Regions from separate parts of the Ruegeria sp. D3 genome, predicted to be linked through region 2. Evidence: riboswitches for the same ligand, from Rfam matches in the RefSeq annotation. Region 2 holds a riboswitch; each other region holds the start of a gene.
The links. A riboswitch is a leader RNA that binds a small molecule or an ion and turns the genes downstream of it on or off. The one in region 2 is predicted to bind cobalamin.
Positions count from the first base shown of each region.

Region 1: linked by a shared signal. The riboswitch ahead of ACR0DX_RS02095 (CbtB domain-containing protein) and the one ahead of ACR0DX_RS12840 (hypothetical protein) in region 2 are both predicted to bind cobalamin.
Region 3: linked by a shared signal. The riboswitch ahead of ACR0DX_RS10560 (DUF1636 family protein) and the one ahead of ACR0DX_RS12840 (hypothetical protein) in region 2 are both predicted to bind cobalamin.

Region 1 is NZ_JBQFPK010000001.1:416,472-420,678, forward strand. It holds gene ACR0DX_RS02080 (cobyrinic acid a,c-diamide synthase CobB) at 1-725, shown strand, start outside; gene cobA (uroporphyrinogen-III C-methyltransferase) at 722-1,450, shown strand; gene cobF (precorrin-6A synthase (deacetylating)) at 1,443-2,186, shown strand; cobalamin riboswitch at 2,230-2,434, shown strand; gene ACR0DX_RS02095 (CbtB domain-containing protein) at 2,471-2,641, shown strand; gene ACR0DX_RS02100 (CbtA family protein) at 2,646-3,344, shown strand; gene ACR0DX_RS02105 (hypothetical protein) at 3,410-3,904, shown strand; gene ACR0DX_RS02110 (DUF1636 family protein) at 3,901-4,207, opposite strand, start outside.
Region 2 is NZ_JBQFPK010000008.1:48,364-52,570, forward strand. It holds gene ACR0DX_RS12825 (bifunctional 2',3'-cyclic-nucleotide 2'-phosphodiesterase/3'-nucleotidase) at 1-353, shown strand, start outside; RNA gene ffs (signal recognition particle sRNA small type) at 393-491, shown strand; gene ACR0DX_RS12835 (alpha/beta fold hydrolase) at 530-1,387, opposite strand; cobalamin riboswitch at 1,524-1,743, shown strand; gene ACR0DX_RS12840 (hypothetical protein) at 1,826-2,233, shown strand; gene ACR0DX_RS12845 (dual specificity protein phosphatase family protein) at 2,235-2,723, opposite strand; gene ACR0DX_RS12850 (DNA polymerase III subunit gamma/tau) at 2,857-4,207, shown strand, end outside.
Region 3 is NZ_JBQFPK010000006.1:84,396-88,602, reverse strand. It holds gene ACR0DX_RS10575 (FecCD family ABC transporter permease) at 1-556, opposite strand, end outside; gene ACR0DX_RS10570 (ABC transporter substrate-binding protein) at 558-1,505, opposite strand; gene ACR0DX_RS10565 (ABC transporter ATP-binding protein) at 1,502-2,305, opposite strand; gene ACR0DX_RS10560 (DUF1636 family protein) at 2,305-2,661, opposite strand; cobalamin riboswitch at 2,764-2,967, opposite strand; gene ACR0DX_RS10555 (helix-turn-helix domain-containing protein) at 3,094-3,741, shown strand; gene ACR0DX_RS10550 (class II glutamine amidotransferase) at 3,923-4,207, shown strand, end outside.

The sequences.
Region 1 (4,207 bases), on a different contig from region 2:
CGGTTGAACATCCCGATCTGGAAAGCGCAATTGTGGGCTATGCCGCGTTTCTGCGCGAACATGTCGATCTTGAGGCGATCAAGCGGGCGGCGTCCTCAGGCCCGAATGGGCCATCGTCCGCCGCGCTGCCGCGGCCACCGGCGCAACGGATCGCGCTGGCCCGCGATGCGGCGTTTTCGTTCACCTATCCGCATTTGCTGGAAGGCTGGCGGGCGGCTGGGGCCGAGGTGTTACCGTTCTCGCCATTGGCGAATGAAGCCCCGGCGGCGGATGCAGATCTGGTCTGGTTGCCGGGCGGATATCCCGAGTTGCATGCAGGCATTCTGGCCGCCGCATCCGTCTTTCAGGAAGGGTTGCGGAACCACGCGCAAACCAAGCCCGTGCATGGGGAGTGCGGGGGTTATATGGCGTTGGGACAGGCTCTGATCGATAAAGAGGGTGTCTCGCACCAGATGGCCGGGTTGTTGGGGCTGGTGACGTCCTATGAAAAGCGCAAGTTCAATCTGGGCTATCGCCGCGCCGAACTGCTGGCCCCGATGCCCGGCTTTGCCGTAGGCACAGGCCTGCGGGGGCATGAGTTCCACTATTCCTCGATCATCGAGCAACCTGACGCGCCTTTGGCCCGTGTGTTTGACGCAGAAGGGGCCGAAGGGCCGCAGACCGGATCGGTGCGTGGCAATGTGACCGGCACGTTCTTTCACCTGATCGCGGAGGCCTCAGTATGAGTGGGTTTGTCTCGTTCATTGGCTCAGGCCCCGGCGACCCGGAGCTGTTGACGCTGAAGGCTGTGGACCGGATGCAGAAGGCGGATGCGGTGCTGTTTGATGACCTCAGCAGCGGGCCGATCCTGACCCATGCGCGCGACGATGCCGATCTGGTGGGCGTGGGCAAACGGGCGGGGCGCCCCTCGCCCAAGCAGGACCATGTCAGCCGGTTGCTGGTGGATTACGCCCTGACCGGGCAGCGGGTCGTGCGGTTGAAATCCGGCGATGGCGGCATGTTCGGGCGTCTGGAAGAAGAACTGGTGGCCCTGCGCGCGGCTGGGATCGAATACGAGATCATACCCGGCATCCCCTCGGCCGTGGCGGCAGCGGCGGCGGCGGGCATCCCGCTGACCCGCAGGCTGACCGCGCGGCGAGTACAGTTTGTCACTGGTCATGATGTCAGCGGCAAACTGCCTGAGGACCTGAACCTGCCTGCGCTGGCCGACCCCGATGCGACCACGGTCGTCTTCATGGGCAAGCGCACCTTCCCCCTGCTGGTCGAAACGTTGCACGCCCATGGCCTCCCGCTGGAGACGCCAGCACTAATGGCCGAATCCGTCTCGACCCCCGAACAAAAGCTGCATCGCAGTACTGTAGGCGCGCTGTCCGAAAAACTGGCGGACGAGATAGGCACCGCCCCGGCGCTGATCCTTTATGGCCCGCTGGCAGAGTTTGACGATGTTTGACCTGACCTTGATCGGCATTGGAACCGGGAACCCTGACCACGTGACCTTTCAGGGCGCGCAGGCGATCCGCTCGGCGGACCTGATCCTGATCCCCCGCAAGGGCGAGAACAAGGCCGATCTGGCCGGGCTGCGCGAAAAGATCATTGCGCAGGTGACCGACACGCCGCCGCAGATCGCCTATTTCGACATCCCCAAGCGCCGCTCGGAAGACGGGTATCTGCGCGGGGTGGACGAATGGCACGACGCGATTGCGCTGCGCTGGCGCGAGGCGATTACCGCCCATCCCGGCGCACAGCACGTGGCGCTACTGATCTGGGGCGATCCGTCGCTATACGACAGCTCACTGCGAATCGCGGCGCGGTTGGACCCTCAACCGACGACGCGGGTGATCCCTGGCATCACAGCGCTGCAGGCGTTGACGGCGGCCCACGCGATTCCGATCAACGATCTGGGTGCCCCCTACATCGTGACCACGGGGCGGCGGATTCGCGACGAAGGGTGGCCAGACGGTGCATCAAACGTGGCGGTCATGTTGGATGGTGAGTGCTCGTTCCAACATCTTCAGATGGCAGATTATGACATCTGGTGGGGGGCTTATGTGGGCATGACTGAAGAAATCCTGATCAACGGCCCTCTGAGCGATGTTGCACAGTCGATTCTGGACACCCGAGCGACTGCGCGCGCTGATCATGGGTGGATCATGGATATTTATCTTCTCAAAAAGCGCGTGATCTGACCTAAAACGTCGCAAATGGCGATTGCGCGACAGCAGATGTAACGGCTAAATGAACCTGTCTGGTCCTGTCGGCAATACCGGCAAGCTAAGAGGGAATGTGGTGAGACCGCGCGCGATCGAATCCACAGCCGCCCCCGCGACTGTAAGCGGTGAGCCCTGTTCAACCAGCCACTCCTAAGTTTCAGGGGGAAGGCGAACAGAGGCATCGACCCGCCAGCCAGGAGACCTGCCAGGCACGAATGAAAACACCAACCGTCGGGTGCGACGGTAAAGGAGAACTAAAAATGGCAACTCAAGCAACAACCGCATCGACCTCACGCGTTGGTATCCTGCCGGTTATGTTCGCTGTGGTTCTGGGCCTTGGCGTCATCACGTTGACCGGCCACGTTCAGGCCGCGGCCCTGCATGACGCAGCCCACGATGTGCGCCACGCGACCGGCTTCCCCTGCCACTAAACCCATGTTTAGCCGTATCCTGACCAGCGCGTTGTTCGCTGGTGCTGCAGCGGGGCTGATTGCCGCCTTGCTGCAGTTGGTCTTTGTGCAACCTGTGTTGCTGCACGCGGAACTGTATGAATCGGGCGAATTGATCCATTTCGGCGGTGACGTCGTAAGTGCTCACCCCGAGCTACCGGGAATGTTCTCGGACCTGTTCCGCGATGCGCTGAGCGTCATTTTCACGATGCTTATCTATACCGGTTATGCGCTGATGATGATTGCGCTGATGTCCGTGGCTGAGGGCAACGGCCATAAGATTGACGGGCGCACCGGCGTTTTGTGGGGGCTTGCGGGGTTCATTGCCGTACACCTCGCACCCGGATTCTCGCTCGCGCCAGAAGTGCCCGGCGTGGCAGCAGCCGATGTCGCTGCGCGTCAAATCTGGTGGTTTGCGACCGTCGCAGCAGCAGGTGTTGCCATGTGGCTGATTGCTTTTGGCGGCACTCTGATCAGCTATGTGATCGCAGCCGCCCTGCTGTTGGCCCCACATCTGATCGGCGCGCCCGAGCCGGACGTGTTCACCGGCCCCGTTCCGACCGAGATCGGCGCGCTGTTTGCCGCGCGCGCTTTTGGCATCGGACTGGTAGCCTGGGTTCTGGTCGGGGCATTCGCCGGGTGCTTCTGGCGACATGAAAGCCAGCGTGCCGAAGCTGCGGCCTGACAAGCACGCTTATGAACACGCCGAGACCAGCTCGGCGTGTTTCTACTACCATCAAGGAACATAAAATGGCACGCTCACTTGCCCTGTTTGCAATCGGCATAGTTTTTGGAAGTGGTGCAGGATTTGTGGTTGCGGCTGCAAATGGCGTCACTTTCGACGGCCATGACCATGGCGATCCTGCACATCACAGTCCATCTCACGCCGAGGCAGCCGCACACGATCATTCGACTGCCATCAACCTGCCTGCTGGCGCTGATGCTCCGGGGCTTGAGATCGCTCTTACGCCCGATCCTATGGCGGGCTGGAACCTGCATGTCATGCCGCAGAACTTTCGGTTCTCACCACAAAATGCCTCAAAGACCGATGTCGACGGCGAGGGGCATGCACATGTCTACGTAAATGGAGAGAAACTGGCCCGGCTGTACGGTAACTGGATGCATATCGACCATCTGCCGCAGGGCGAGGTCGAAGTCTCGGTCTCTCTGAACGCAAACGGCCACAGCCCGCTGACGGTCGACAACATCCCCGTCAGCGCGGCGGTCACACTACAGGTCGACTAAAGCGCCGGGATACGCGCCCGCAAGCACATTCGGAGCCGCCCGCAAGGCCGGGCGTCTTCGATCCAGCCTTTGGGGCTTTCCAGATAGGTCCGGCAGGTCGCCACGATATCATCGGCGTCCGAAGCGACATCGACCCCTGAAAACACATATGACGCCCCGCCATCGGCCTGCAGCGCGATGGCCACGGGTTCAGAGCATCCGCTGAAACAGGCGTGCTGATCGACCGAAACCCTTCCCTCAATCCCCGCGCGAGTCAGAGCGAATTCGACAGCTTTGACCTCAGCCCCGCAATCGCGGGAACCG
Region 2 (4,207 bases):
AATTGCGATTCAACGGCCGCCCTATCGACGCAGATCAGCGCTTTGTTGTCGCGTTGAACAACTATCGCGCCAACGGAGGCGGGAACTTCCCGTTTGCCGAAAACGCGACCCGAATTCCTCTGCCGGTCCTTCCGATTCAACATATTGTACGGGATTACCTGTCGGGCTTGTTACCGATGGACCCTTTGGAAGAGGCGCCCCAGCCTTTTCAGTTGTCACCCATACCCGGTGCCCATGCGCTTGTGAAAACCGGAGCGGCCGCTGACCAACATCTGGAAGAATTGGCACGCTATCGTGCCAAAGTCATCGGTCCGGATGCGAAAGGTTTCCTGAACATTCAGCTCTCCCTCTGACGGGTTGCCAAGCATGAACCAAATGCCTATATCCACCGTTGAGAGGTTGGCGCGGGCGAGCGCCTCGCCAACCTGGTCAGGTCCGGAAGGAAGCAGCCACAACGAGCCCCGCTTGGGTCGATGTCCAACCTCTCACTTCATCCCCGACAGTTTTGACCGGTTTAGACGCGCAGCACTTATGCGATCAAGCGCGGCCATAGGGACTCGTTGCGACGCGCGAACGCGCCGATATGGCCAATGTCCTTCAGTCCGAATTCCTGCGGTGACAGTACATGACGCCGAGCGCTGGAGCCGTACAGATCTGCCAACCGCCAAACGGCTTCGGGCGGAACCATCTGGTCGTCCTCGAAAGTGAACAGATCGACCGGTTTGCCTTTCTCTGCCCAGGTTGCGGCTGGTAGCGTTTTTCCGATTTCAGGCAGATAGTTTTGGGGCGCCGTGCACCACTTACGCCACTGCCAGTAAACCGGTGCAGGCAGGTCGGCCCCAAATCCCACTGCCTTTCCTGGCAGGTATCCAACGGTTTTTACTGCCAGCGGAACATGTCCATACCAGAACAAGGACGCCAGCGCGCGATAAGGCCAAGGGTGATCACTGATTGTCACCAGCCCCGAACACACACAGATCATGCGATCTATATGGTCGATATCAGGTTGTATTGGCCCCAGCATCCCTCCGACCGAGTGCCCTATGCTCCAGTGTTCTGCGTGTGGGTAACGCTGGCGCATTTCCGCTCTGGCGGCGGGCATGTCGGTCAGCGCCCAATCCGCCATCTTTACTCGCGATTCCTGCAGTAGTCCGGTCAGTGAGTGGCCAAAGTCACGATAGTCGTAGGTCAGGCAGGCGATCCCCTGATCCGCTGCCAGCCAATGCGCGAAATGCTGATAGTAATCCCTCGGGACACCGGTCGCACCATGTATAACCACGGCGACTTTGGGATCGGTCACGGGCCGGTACAGGCGTGCCGACAGCATTGCCGAACCGGCAGAAAACCGAAAATCCTCGGTCAGGACGGGGGGTGTATCATCCAGCATAGCGTTGCTCACCTGATCTGAACTGTTCGGTTCACCCCTTATCCCCACTTCTTTGGCCGGGCTGAGTCAAGGGCGCATCAAGATGACCAAACGTCCACTTTGCGCGCGCGCCCGCTTGACTCAAAGCCCGCTCAACCGCTAGCGATGGCGTGATGGTTCTTGTCCCGTGTCGGGACAAGATGAAAAGGGAACACGGTGCGGTTCTGCCCGGTCATGCCGGAACGATCCAATGCCGCGACTGCCCCCGCAACTGTAAGCGGTGAGCAATGCCGAAATACCACTGGCCCGCAAGGCTGGGAAGGTCGGCAACGCGATGACCCGCAAGTCAGGAGACCTGCCATCAAATCAAAACTGTAACTCGGGCGGGGTGTCCGGGCGGGATTGTCAGCGCGCTGTCACACCTGATCCATGCCCCGTTCCCCGCGCGGAGGGCGCATTATGATCTGGAAGACAAAAACGCACCAATTCAGTGCAACCCTATGTCAGAAAACCGGCAAGACCTGCCCGGCTTTAGCGCAGATGGCACGGGCTATTGTGCAAGCGATGGAATCCGCGGTGCCTGCCACGTCGGAAGAATTCGCATTGGACGGCAGCGGAGAGCTGGGCCATTGCCCACAGGGCTGCATCGCCCGATTCCGCGCCCAGAAAGATCAAATTCGCATCTTCTGCGGCACCAGCACGGACGCCTCGCTCGACGCGTTGGATGGTTATGCGGATATGCTGTTCGGCCCCGTTGCTGCGGCCCGTCCGGCCGGCCAGTTACCAGTACCGCCCTGTGCCATGCTTGAAGTGTCAGAGCTGGCCCCGGCGCAACCAGCACAGCCCCAGCAGCATCTGGCGCTGTAACTCAGTCCGGCGCGCAGGTTGCCCAACGCATCTGTCCGTCGGTTTCAACCGCACAGGGCCGCACGGCGCGCAGGCGGCGCAACGCCGCGTCGGAGGCGATGCCCTGTTCGACCATAAGCCGCAGGGCGATCATGCCCGACCGCCCGCACCCGCCCCGGCAATGCACCAGCACCCGCCCTCCACGCGCCAGAATTTGCGCGGCAGACTGGCTGATCCGGGGCCAAGCGGCCTCGGTGTCCGGCGACGGCGCGCCAAAATCTTCAATCGGCAGGTGCGTCCAGGTTATGCCCTCGGCGTGCAGGTCATCTCCCAGTTTTCCCGCCCCGGCCTGCTCCATCTCGGAGCTTGTGGTCATCGAAATCACAAGATCGGGCCGCCAGCGGCGAATGATATCCAAATCCCGCGCATACTCCCCCGCGCGCCCCGGCAGCGGCGACAGCGCGACGTGACCGGCCGCGACCTCGACCACGTGAATTGCAAATGGCTCCATCCCCGGCCTCCTTTTCACATAGCTTCTATGCTGTGCAAACTGACCTGCAAACCGAATTTCCCCCAAGGCGGCGGTGGACGCGGGCGGCGGGGGTCTCTACGCTGCATCGGAACCCGAATCCGACAGAGCAGATATGACCGACACGCCCAGCCCCGCCTATCAGGTTCTTGCCCGCAAATACCGCCCTGAAACCTTTGCCGATCTGGTCGGGCAGGAGGCCATGGTACGCACGCTGAAAAACGCGTTCGAGGCGGATCGGATCGCGCAGGCCTTTATCATGACCGGCATTCGCGGCACCGGCAAAACCACCACGGCCCGGATCATCGCCAAGGGCATGAACTGCATCGGCCCCGATGGCGAGGGCAAACCGACGACCGAACCCTGCGGCCAGTGCGAACATTGTGTGGCGATCATGGAAGGTCGCCATGTGGACGTGATGGAGATGGACGCCGCCAGCCGGACCGGTGTGAACGATATTCGCGAGATCATCGACAGCGTCCGCTACCGCGCGGCCTCGGCCCGCTATAAGATCTATATCATCGACGAGGTCCACATGCTGTCGACCAGCGCCTTCAACGCGCTGCTCAAGACGCTTGAGGAACCGCCCGAGCATGTGAAGTTTATCTTTGCCACCACCGAGATTCGCAAAGTGCCGGTGACGGTCCTGTCCCGATGTCAGCGCTTTGACCTGCGACGGATCGAGCCCGAGGACATGATCGGCCTGCTGCGCAAGATCGCCGATGCCGAAGGCGCACAGATCGCCGAAGACGCGATGGCACTAATCACCCGCGCCGCCGAGGGTTCAGCCCGCGATGCGACCTCTCTGCTGGATCAGGCGATTTCACACGGCGCCGGGGAAACCAGCGCCGATCAGGTGCGTGCGATGCTGGGTCTTGCCGACCGGGGCCGGGTGCTGGACCTGATGGACATGATCCTGCGTGGCGATGCCGCCGGGGCGCTGACCGAACTTGGCGCACAATATGCCGAAGGCGCCGACCCGCTGGCCGTGCTGCGCGATCTGGCCGAGATCACTCATTGGGTGTCGGTGGTAAAGATCACGCCGGATGCCGCTGAAGACCCGACCGTTTCCCCTGATGAACGCGCGCGGGGTCAGCAAATGGCCGAGGCCCTGCCGATGCGGGTCCTGACCCGCATGTGGCAGATGTTGTTGAAAGCGCTCGAGGAAGTCTCAGCCGCGCCCAACGCCATGATGGCCGCCGAGATGGTCGTTATCCGCCTGACCCATGTGTCTGACCTGCCCAGCCCAGAAGAACTGATCAAACGGTTGCAAGACGCGCCTCCCCCACCGCCAAACGGCGGGCCCGGCGGCGGAATGACCGCACCATCACACGCCGCGCAGGCCCCGGTGGCCTCCACTTATGCGCCGCCCATTCGCGGCGGGGCCGGAGCGCCCACGGCCGCACTGGCGCAGGATGTGCAAACGGCATTGGCCCGCTACCCGAGTTTTGAACATGTGGTCGAAC
Region 3 (4,207 bases), on a different contig from region 2:
TCCAGAAGATGACAGAATGCGCAGCACGGTTGTCACCTGCGAAAATCAGGTAATTAGTCAACGCCGAGAACAGAAACGACACGGCAAGCCCAGCCAGGATTAGCTTTTCCGGTGCACTGGTTCGCAGCCCGTGGACAAGAGCCAGCACAATGCCCGAGGCCACCAGACCCCCACAAAATGCTGCTATCGGCAAAGTCCAGAACCCCAGTATGTCACCAGTCACCGTAATGACGAACACTGCCCCCGCCGCCGCACCGGAGGAAAGACCGAACAGGAACGGGTCGGCCAGATCGTTTCGCGTAGTCGTTTGCAGCACGACTCCAACAACTCCAAGGCCAGCGCCGATCACGGCGGCAAAAAGCGCGCGGGGCAGGCGCAGGTCGAAGACGATGCGGTGAAGGGGTGACATGTCTCCCTCGACCAAACCAGCGCCGAGCAGAATAGCTAAGACCGTATCGGACAGAGGAATGGATGTGGTTCCGTAGATTGTCGAAACCAGAAGAAGGGCGGCCAGAATGGCCACCCCCATCAAAAGTGTCAGCCCCAGACGGCCCAAATCAGTTCAGACCCGTGCGCATGGCTGCTGCCAATTTTGCGATGGCCTGAATGTTTGCCGGCCCAGGGGTCAATTCTTCGTACCGCAAACCGATCCAGCGCTCGTTTTTGACCGCGTCGGTTTGTGACATCACAGGATGTTCTTGCAGAAACCTGAACGTATCCGCGGCTCCGTTTCCGGTTTGATAGTCCAACAGCACTAAAAACTCAGGGTTCGCGGCTGCCACGGTTTCCCATGACGTGCGACCCCAGCTTGTGTCCATATCACGGGTAACGTTGAGACCACCCGCCGCTGCTATCATAGCGTTGGGGATTGCGTATTTCCCAGCAGTGAACGGAGCGTCCGCCGGGCCATCCAACAGAAACACTCGAGGTTTCGGTAAGTCTGCGGTTTGTGCCTCGATTGCGGTCAGTTCATCCTTCCAACCAGATACAAGCGCTTCGGCCTTGTCTTTGACATGCATGACTTTGCCCAGTCGCAGAATGTCGTCAAACAAAAGGTCCATGCTGGCCTCGGGGCGGTCTTTATGCAAATGAACGCAGCTTTCAGTCAGGATCATGGTTTTGATCCCGAACGGGGCAAGTGTTTCTGGCGTTACATCACCACCGGGACGCATTCCATAGTACCAGCCGGCGAAGAACAGATCGGGTTCTACCGCGACAATATTTTCCACCGATGGATATTTCGGTGCCAGTTCGGGGATATCTCCACGAAGCGTGTCGAATTCAGGACTGGTTTTGTACCAGCCGGTGATGCCCGTGAGGCCGACGATTTTGTCTTGCAGACCCAGCGCAAAGGCCATGTCGGTCATGTTCATGTCATGTACGACCAACCGTTCGGGCTGGGTTTCAAACACTAACGGTTCACCACAATTGTCTACGGTCACTTCATGCGCAGCAACACCGCCCGCCATGGCCATAACCAGAGCCACGGACAAGATATGTTTCATTTTGGAAATCTCCTGGAGGGTTGGGAAACAGTGGTTTTTCGTATGTCCAGCGCAGGGATCATCCGACCGTCGTGCTGAAAGAACAAGTAGTCGACGCCGAACGTGTCGCGCACATGTTGAGTCGTCAGGACCTCCGAAACAGGGCCAAAGCCGGTCAGCCGGGTAGATTTCATTAATGCGACATGGGTGGCGAATTCGGGGATCATGACAATGTCATGGACAATCATTATGACAGTTATCCCCAGTCCAGCGACCAGCGACAGCATCCGCCCTTTGGCGTCGGGATCCAAATGGTTCGTCGGTTCGTCCAAAAACAGAAGAGTAGGGTTCTGCGCCAGCGCACGCGCGATATGGGCGCGCTGACGTTCGCCACCCGACAACACTGCCATGCGCTTGTCGGCAAGCTCCATAAGGCCGGTCAGGTCCAGAATTCGCGTCAAGTCGTTTGCGTGATCTTCAGAGGAGCGGTCCGAGCGAATTGGAATTTGCCCAAGTGCCACATAGTCACGCAGATGCAACCGCCCATCGGGATATTCCTGCTGACTAACGACGGCAATTTTTCGGGCGCGCTCCGTCGCTGACAATGTTTTCAAGCTCTGCTCTTGCACCAGAACGTCGCCTTCAGACAGAGCTTCAGCGCCACATAGTAAGTTCAGCAGAGTGGTTTTGCCAGCGCCATTCGGACCGGCAATGGCCAGAACCGACCCCTCTTCCAGATCGAACGAGATGTCCTGCAACAGAACGTCACCGTGAAAAGAATAGTAGGCTACACCACGCGCCTGCAGGAAGGGTCTGCTCATCATCGAGCTTCTCGAACAGCCAACGCCGGCATGCGCGCCAATGTCTTAGTTATCAGAGGCGCAGGCCTGTCTGTGGCCTTTGTCCAACCAGTTGCGCTGCCCAGGTATTGCGCGGCGAATTGGGCAAGAGCATTCAGCTCCTGCTCGCTGCCGATATCACCAAACAGGTATTGGGCTTTTCCCAGGGCCTGAAATCCGACAGTGACCGGGTGATCGCATCCAGCCATACAATCTACTGTGCGCACTGCGAAACCCGCAGGCAATTCAGGGCACAAGGCATCCGCAATGTGCTGCGCTGCCTCCAGACCCTGACAGGTCGCGCAGATCAGAACGAAATGATCAGTGGTCTCGACCATCAAGCGCCTGTTCCACGGCCGCTGGGGCCGTACTGAAACGCGGTCGCGCATAAAGGCGTAAGAGGTACCATCAAGCCTCCTTCCAGGACGCCCCGCCCCGGGTTGGTTTCGGTTGCGATGGCAGGTCTCCTGACTTGCGAGTCGAGGCTTGGCCACCCTTCCCGACATTATTCACGTCAGTGGGATATTGGCTTCGCTCACCGCCTACAGTTGCGGGGGCAGTTACGGACTTGGCACTTAAACCTCACCGTATTCCCTTTTCACCGCTGGAGCATGCCCCAGGGAACCATCAAATGCGTCACTGCCCGAGATCAGATCGCCGGTCAACACAAATCACCGGAGGTTGCGCAGGAATGTAGTTTTGAAAATATGTTTCCCTTCAGGAAAATTGCAGGCGATAACGACGAAGCGAAAGGCGTTAAGGATAGGTTGGTGAAAGCATCAAACGATAGGTCCAAACCTCAGTTTTCTCAGGATCCCCACAAGGTCAGGGACCCCGGTGAAAAGAATCTCGAAACGGCGATCGGTCGGGAAATCCGCGCGTTGAGGTTGCAGCAGGGTGTAACAATTGCGGAATTGTCGGGGCTGACCGGGTTATCCATCAGTATGCTGTCAAAAATCGAAAACGGATACACATCGCCTTCATTGACGACGCTGCAATCTCTGGCCAATGCCCTAAGCATGCCGATCACTGCATTTTTCCGCAGATATGAAGAAACCCGAAACGCAACCCACACCAAAGCGGGGGAAGGCATTGAAACCGAGAGGGCCGGGACACGCGCAGGCCATCAATACAGCCTTTTGGGTCATATGGGGTCCAATGCCAGCGGTGTTGTGGTCGAACCCTATCTGATCACGCTGACGGAAGAATCCGACACTTTCCCGACGTTCCAGCATGACGGGATTGAAATGCTCTATATGCTTGAAGGCGAAGTCGATTACAGACACGGCGATCAAATTTATTTGCTGGTGCCGGGTGACACGTTGTTCTTTGATGCGGACGCACCGCATGGACCCGAGGTGTTGCGCAAACTGCCAGCCCGCTACCTGTCGATCATCTCATATCCGCAGACGCGTTAGCCACGATTCGGCGATTGATAAACCGCTGCTGAGGTTTTGCGGGGTTGCTCTCCGTGATTTTTGAATGCGGGGGAAATAGATAGCCGAAAATATTCCCCTTATGAATATTAATTTCCCCTTGTTGATAACCTGAAGTTCAGGTGTTAGCGTCTGCCCAACTCAATACAGGAGAAGCTGACACATGTGTGGAATTGTCGGCCTTTTTTTGAAGGACAAAACGCTCGAGCCTCAATTGGGCGCGATGCTGACAGATATGCTGATCACAATGACGGATCGCGGCCCGGACAGCGCCGGGATCGCGATTTATGGACCTGTCGGAGATCAGGCAAAGCTCACCGTGCAATCCGACAATCCGGACGCGGATTTTCAGACTCTGGCCGAAGATTTGGCCGATGTCTTGACCAGCCCCGTCAGCTTGGGTCGCAATGACACTCATGCGGTTCTGAGCATGGCCAACGACAAAGTC